Regions from separate parts of the Paenarthrobacter sp. UW852 genome, predicted to be linked through region 3. Evidence: riboswitches for the same ligand, from Rfam matches in the RefSeq annotation. Region 3 holds a riboswitch; each other region holds the start of a gene.
The links. Region 3 has a riboswitch for thiamine pyrophosphate ahead of thiD (bifunctional hydroxymethylpyrimidine kinase/phosphomethylpyrimidine kinase). Riboswitches for the same ligand answer to the same signal wherever they lie in the genome.
Positions count from the first base shown of each region.

Region 1: it holds a riboswitch for thiamine pyrophosphate, as region 3 does, so the genes downstream of both, thiC (phosphomethylpyrimidine synthase ThiC) here and thiD (bifunctional hydroxymethylpyrimidine kinase/phosphomethylpyrimidine kinase) in region 3, are expected to answer to the same signal.
Region 2: it holds a riboswitch for thiamine pyrophosphate, as region 3 does, so the genes downstream of both, NEK97_RS08510 (ECF transporter S component) here and thiD (bifunctional hydroxymethylpyrimidine kinase/phosphomethylpyrimidine kinase) in region 3, are expected to answer to the same signal.

Region 1 covers NZ_JAMSGY010000003.1:59,156-61,414, forward strand. Annotated here, with positions in the region: gene NEK97_RS06485 (amidohydrolase family protein) at 39-1,121, opposite strand; TPP riboswitch at 1,205-1,312, shown strand; gene thiC (phosphomethylpyrimidine synthase ThiC) at 1,308-2,259, shown strand, end outside.
Region 2 covers NZ_JAMSGY010000004.1:78,171-80,429, forward strand. Annotated here, with positions in the region: gene NEK97_RS08500 (DUF4235 domain-containing protein) at 1-121, opposite strand, end outside; gene NEK97_RS08505 (NUDIX hydrolase) at 158-841, opposite strand; TPP riboswitch at 1,111-1,247, shown strand; gene NEK97_RS08510 (ECF transporter S component) at 1,325-1,945, shown strand; gene NEK97_RS08515 (ABC transporter ATP-binding protein) at 1,945-2,259, shown strand, end outside.
Region 3 covers NZ_JAMSGY010000001.1:62,068-64,326, reverse strand. Annotated here, with positions in the region: gene thiD (bifunctional hydroxymethylpyrimidine kinase/phosphomethylpyrimidine kinase) at 1-802, opposite strand, end outside; TPP riboswitch at 793-891, opposite strand; gene NEK97_RS00320 (Rne/Rng family ribonuclease) at 1,056-2,259, opposite strand, start outside.

The sequences.
Region 1 (2,259 bases), on a different contig from region 3:
TCTACTAGTACTAAAATACTTGAAGCTTCAATTTATTCCTAACGGATGATCCCGCCACGTAAAACGATGTGCTGGAGTTCGGCCACGGTGTTGAGGGCGACCCGCGGATCTTCACGGCAGAGAACGACGTCGGCACTCGCCCCTTCGCTGATGGCTTCGGCACCCAGCCACGCCCTTGCGCCCCACGTTGCGGCCTCCAGGACAGCGGAAGGCGGCAGGCCGGCGTCGTGCAGTTCCTTCATCTCGTCCGCAATCCGGCCGTGCTTGATCACGCTGCCGGCATCGGTGCCCGTGTAGATGGTGACACCGGCTTCGAAGGCCTCCAGCACGCGGTCGTGGCGGCGTTCCCACAGCTTCGCCATGTGATCTGCGTAGACGGGGAACTTGGGCGCGGCCTGGGCGGAAATCTCCGGAAAAGTCGCAATGTTGACCAGCGTAGGGACAATCGGAACGCCCTGCTCCACAAGCCGCGGAAGGTGCCGCGGCAAGAGGCCCGTAGCGTGTTCGATGCAGTCGATATTGGCGTCCAGCATGTCGTCAATGGTGTCTTCTGCGAAGCAGTGGGCCGTAACCCTGGCTCCCTCATCGTGCGCGGCCGAAATGGCGTCCTTGACCAGCTTGGCCGGGAAGGATGCGGCCAGGTCACCAATGCCGCGATCGATCCAGTCGCCCACGAGTTTCACCCAGCCATCGCCGTCACGGGCTTCTTTGCGGACGGTCTCCACGAGCTGTTCGGGCTCGATTTCATGGCCCAGTCCTCGGAGGTACCGCCGATCCCTGGCTATGTGCCGGCCAGCCCTGATCAGTCGCGGCAAATCCGCACGCCCTTGGACCCAGCGCGTGTCACTGGGCGATCCTGCATCACGGATCAACAGTGTGCCGGCCGCCAGGTCTGCCCGTGCCTGGGCGAGGGTGGTCTGCTCATCAACGGCACCGCCCGGCCCCAAACCGATGTGGCAGTGGGCGTCGACAAAGCCGGGCAGGACCCAGCCGTCGAGCACAACGTCCGGTGCCGCCACGGGCTGGATGAATGTCAGGCGACCGTCAACGGACCACATGCCCCTCCGCTCCTTGCCTGCCGCTACGAGCACCGTACCGCTGAATTCGATGATGTTGGCCATGGCAAAAGCCTAGCCCTGTACGTTCCGGGCAGGCCTGCAACGCCATATGACTGTGCGGCCGCAGGCAGCTGTGGTAGCTTCGTCTACGACCACACGGGGGCCCCTGCAGGGGCTGAGATCGGACTGAGGCAGTCTGCGACCGTTGAACCTGTCCGGGTAATGCCGGCGAAGGAAGTGAGCAGTCCCTTGAGCACCACAGAAACACAGCACAGCCCTGCCCAAAACGCGTCCGTCGTGGAGACCGGGGCACCGGAAACCGTGACGCAGTCGCTGAAATCCCACTCGCTGGGGTGGCTTGAAGATCCCGAACATGGCATTCGCGTTCCTGTCACCGAGATCGCGCTGGAACCCTCCCCCAATGGCCAAGCCAACCCGCCCCTGCAGGTTTATCGAACTGCCGGACCGGGCAGTGATCCGAGAGTCGGGCTGGAACCGTTCCGTGCACCCTGGATCGAAGGCCGGGGCGACACGGAGCCGTACTCGGGCCGTGAAAGGAACCTGCTCGACGACGGCAAGTCCGCGGTCCGGCGCGGTGCGGCATCGGCGGAGTGGAAGGGCGCACAACCGGTGCCCCGCCGCGCCGTCGAGCAGAAGACCGTCACACAGATGCACTACGCCCGGAAGGGCATCGTGACGGAGGAGATGCAGTTCGTGGCCTTGCGCGAGAACTGCGATGTCGAATTGGTCCGCAGCGAAGTTGCCGCCGGACGCGCCATCATCCCCAGCAACATCAATCACCCGGAATCCGAACCGATGATTATCGGCAAGGCGTTCCTGGTCAAGATCAACGCCAATATTGGCAACTCCGCGGTGACCAGCTCCATCACCGAGGAAGTCGACAAACTGCAGTGGGCGGCGCAATGGGGTGCCGATACGGTCATGGACCTCTCCACCGGCGATGACATCCACACCACGCGGGAATGGATCATCCGCAACTCCCCCGTTCCAATCGGCACGGTTCCCATTTATCAGGCACTCGAAAAGGTCAATGGCGAAGCCAATAAGCTCACGTGGGAGATCTTCCGCGACACCGTGATTGAACAGTGCGAACAAGGGGTGGACTACATGACCGTCCATGCCGGGGTGCTGCTGCGCTACGTCCCGTTGACTGCCAATCGCGTCACCGGCATCGTTTCCC
Region 2 (2,259 bases), on a different contig from region 3:
CGTTGCCTGTGGGCGGCTTGTTGCCTGTGGCCTTTTCCCACCCTTTGTTGACGAGTTTTGTTCCGACGAAGCCCGCCCCGAGGCTCACTCCGGCGCCGATCAGCTTGAAGAAGAGGTTCATGCCACCAGCCTAGCTGCAACGCGTGGACCGGCAACGCTAGCGGCGGCTTTCCCGTTCCTTGAGGAACGCGGCCAGGGAGCCCACGGGCGCCAGGACGGGGACGACAGTGTGCTCGGCCGACCATATGGCATCGACGGTCCCGTATCCGGCGATTTCCTTGAGGAGGTAGAAGGTGGGCGGCATCAGTTTCAGGGTGCCTGCTGCCTCTGCCGCGAGGATTCCCTCCACGGGCATCCACAGGGATTGCCACGCTTCGGTTGTTTGGTGGTGGGGCTCCCTGTCCGTCGAGGGCCTGGCCACATAGAAGAACGTGTCGAAACGCTTGGGCATGTCGATCGGGGTAATCCAGTTGGCCCATGGGCGCAGGTCACTGGCGTCGATGCTCAGCCCGGCTTCCTCACGGACCTCCCGGATCGCGGCTGTGAGCACCATTCCTGTTTTGGCAGCGGCATCGTCGGAACCGATGGAGCTGGCCTGCCAGTCCGCCGCATGGCTGCTGAGCAGTTCGGGGGCGTAGTCCCACCCGGAGTGGTCGGCGGGGTCCACGCGTCCTCCCGGGAAAACCACCATTCCTGCGGCGAAGTCCATGGTGCTGACCCTGTGCTGGACGAACGCCTCGAGCCCGGACGGGGTATCGCGGAGCAGGATGACGCTTGCGGCGAGGCGTGCTTCAGCCACGTCAACGTTGTCTGGGAGGCCAGAGCCGGGTTGGTCCGTCATGAAGTGTGCCCCTTCGCTTTGGATGCTGCTGGATTATTCTCTCAGGTCCGTTGCGAGGCCTGGTGTGCGTGCCAAAGCGTGGGGAAAGGGCGCAGAGTGGGCCTCGCAAGGCGCGTTCGTTGGGTTGCGAGGCCTGGTGTGCGTGCCAAAGCGTGGGGCAAGGGTGCTGAGTGGGCCTTGCAACGGTGAGGGTGGGCCGGATTGTGACCGGACAGCAGTCCCCACCGCGGAGTGCAGGTGTAAACTGAACCAGCCCAGCAGGGCAGATTTAATAACGACAGGGGAGCGCCGCCGTCGGAACCTGCAGAGATGCGGGAGCCGCGAGGGCGCTGAGAGTGCGGACAGCCGCAGACCCTCGAACCTGATCCGGTTAGTACCGGCGCAAGGGAGTCGAGCTTCTCAGAGTGTCCGGAACCGGGCGGCGCAGGCCAGCCGGGTATTCCGGGGAGCACTTTCCCCTCCTGTAACTCAGGAGGCAGAAAAATGACCACGGTAAGCGTGAAGAAGACCAGTTATAACTGGCGTGTTGTAGACATTGTGGTGGCAGCCTTGATCGCCATCGCCGGCGGCGTGATTTTCTGGGCATGGTCCCAAGGCGCCGCACTGGTATCCATCCCCATGAACGCGGCGTATCCGCCGCTGACGGGCCTGATCGCTGGCGGTTGGATGATTCCGGCGGTCCTGGGCATGCTCATTATCCGTAAGCCGGGTGCCGCCCTGTTCTGCGAGTCCGTTGCAGCCACAGGCGAACTCATCATGGGCTCCCAGTACGGCACAACCGTACTGATCTCCGGCGTCCTTCAGGGCCTCGGCGCGGAGCTCATCTTCGCCGCGTTCCTCTACAAGAAGTTCAACCTGCCCACCTCGCTCCTTGCCGGTGCAGGTGCGGGCCTCTTCTGCGGCCTCAACGACTCGTTCCTTCCCTGGGGCTGGAACATCGCCTACGAGGCAATCGACAAGCTCACTTACATCACGTTCACCACAATCTCCGGGGCGATCATTGCGGGCGCACTGTCATGGATTGCCACCCGCGGCCTGGCGAAAACCGGCGTCCTTAGTTCCTTCGCGTCGCGCAAGGCCGCTTCGGAGCCCGTCTTCAGCTGATGCCCGTCATTGAACGCGGCAGCCACGTCCGGCCTGCCGCCATCACAGCCGAGGGCTGGGGATGGCGGCACGCCGGCAGGACCTCGCCAGCCATCCAAGGCCTTGACCTCCGGATCGAACCTGGGGAGCGGGTGCTGCTGCTCGGCCCCTCGGGTGCGGGCAAGTCCACGCTCCTGCATGCCCTCGCGGGGGTGTTGGGGGACGAAGAAGACGACTCGGACGAGACCGGCTCGCTGCTGCTGGACGGCGCTTCTCCCCGGGAGCAGCGCGGCCGCGCCGGCCTGATGCAACAGGACCCGGAAACGCAGGTTGTC
Region 3 (2,259 bases):
ACGCCCCGGACTGCCTCAAAGCCTCAAGCAACCAAGGCTTCACCTCCCGCAGTGAAGCTTCCCAGTCCCCCGTGCTAACCTGCACCGTGGCCAGGGCGGACGACAACGAACACCCTGTGCCGTGGCTGTTCCGGGTATCGATGCGGGGCCCGTCGACCTCGACCACGTCCTGCCGCAGCAACCCGCTCGTATTCACCAAAGCATCAGGACACGCCGTTCCCGCCAAGTGGCCGCCCTTCACAAGGACCGTGTTCCCGTACTCAGCGGCCAACCGCTTACCCTGGTCCAGCGCCGAAGCCCAGTCCGTCGCCTCCGTTTCACCCAGGAGCACCGCCAGCTCGGGAAGGTTCGGGGTCAGGAGGTCTGCCAGGGGCAAAAGCGAACGCAACGCCTTCTCAGCGGACTCGCGCAGGAGCCTGTCTCCGCTGGTTGCCACCATCACCGGGTCCAGGACCACGACGGCGGGACGCACCTTTTCGAGCCAGCTGCGGACTTCGTCGATGACCTCTGCGTCGCCGAGCATGCCGATTTTGACGGCGTCAATCTCAATGTCGTTGCTGATGGCGTCCAGTTGTTGGCGCAGAAATTCGACGGGGGGCACGTGCACGGCGCTGACGCCCACGGTGTTCTGGGCTGTGAGGGCGGTGATTGCAGCCATGCCGTAACCACCGTGGGCCGCGATGCTCTTCAAGTCCGCCTGGATCCCTGCCCCACCGGAAGGGTCGGAGCCGGCGATACTCAGCACCCGCGGTGTTGGCCTGCCCGAAGCAACCGGGTAGACAGGAGAATATGCTGCAGTCATGTGGACATCCCTTCGCCGGTGCTAACCGGACAGGTTCAACGGGTCTGGATCTCAGCCCGGCCCAACGCCAGGCACCCCGTGTCTGTCCCCCAGCCTAACCGGGAAGCAGCCCGGCCCGGGAACAGCGCTGCGTAGGGGCCCGGATATGACCCATTGACGTCCCCAGGTCTGGCCATGGACGTCCTGGACGCGCAAAAGACCCCGTAGCGACTGCCGGGGCAGTTGCTACGGGGTCCGATAAGCCGTGAGCGGATCAGAGCTCGGAAGCCGGCACGCCGACTCCCAGGATGATGGGCTCGTCTGCGGGTGCCTTTTTGGCTGGTTCCACAGGGGCCTTAGCCTCGTGGGACGAACCTTGTGGCGCCGACGCAGTCACTTCATGGTGTTCAACGCTGGTTTCGTTGGCCGCACCTTGGGCCCTGCTTGCGCTGCGGTTACGGCGACCTCGGCGACTCCCGGACGTCGAAGCGGCTTCCCGATCCTGCTCAGCGGCCCGAGCCGGGGCAGCCACCTTCGGGGCAGCAACAGCTTCGCGGACGGCAGCTGGTTCCGCTTCCGCCTCCGGCGCCGCTCCCAGGTGGGAGAATGCCTCCGCCAGCAGATCCAGGCTCATTGCCGGTTTGGCCGCCTGTGGTTCGTCCTGGTGTTCAACGAACGGCAAAGCGACTTCTTCGCCACCGAAACGCAGGACCGGGGTGGAGCGTGCTTCCCGGACTGCTGCCTCGTGGGCCGTTGATTCTTCGTCGTTGCCATGAGCTACGGGTTCGTCGGCAGCCGTCTGATGAGTTGACCGCGCCAGTTCCTCTGCACGGTGAAGCTCGTCGTCGTGCAGGTGGGCAGCGTGTGCTGCAGCCGCGATGGTAGCCAACGCAGCGCGGGTTGCCTCGGCCTTTGCCTGGCGCGCAGGGTCCTGCGGTTCCGGGTGCGTTGGCGAGGCCGCGTGCGCGGCCGGCGCAGACTGAACCGGAGCGGGGGCTTCGGAAACAGCCTGTCCCCCACCCTTGCCTCGGCGGCGCTTCCGTTCCGTACGGGCCGCCGGCTGCTGCTGCGTCGATTCCGTGTGCGGGCGGTGGTGCTCAGCGGCCACAACGTTCGCACGGCGGTGTTCCACCGGCTCATCGTGTGTCACGACGCCACGGCCGGCGCAGTGCTCGCACTGCTCGCCGAAGACCTCGAGGAGGCCGGTGCCCATGCGCTTACGCGTCATCTGCACCAGGCCCAACGACGTGACTTCAGCGACCTGGTGCTTGGTACGGTCGCGGCCAAGGCACTCAACCATGCGGCGCAGCACAAGATCGCGGTTGGATTCCAGGACCATGTCGATGAAGTCGATGACAATGATGCCGCCGATATCGCGCAGGCGCAGCTGGCGGACTACTTCCTCGGCAGCTTCGAGGTTGTTCTTGGTGACAGTCTCTTCGAGGTTGCCGCCGCTGCCGGTGAACTTTCCGGTGTTG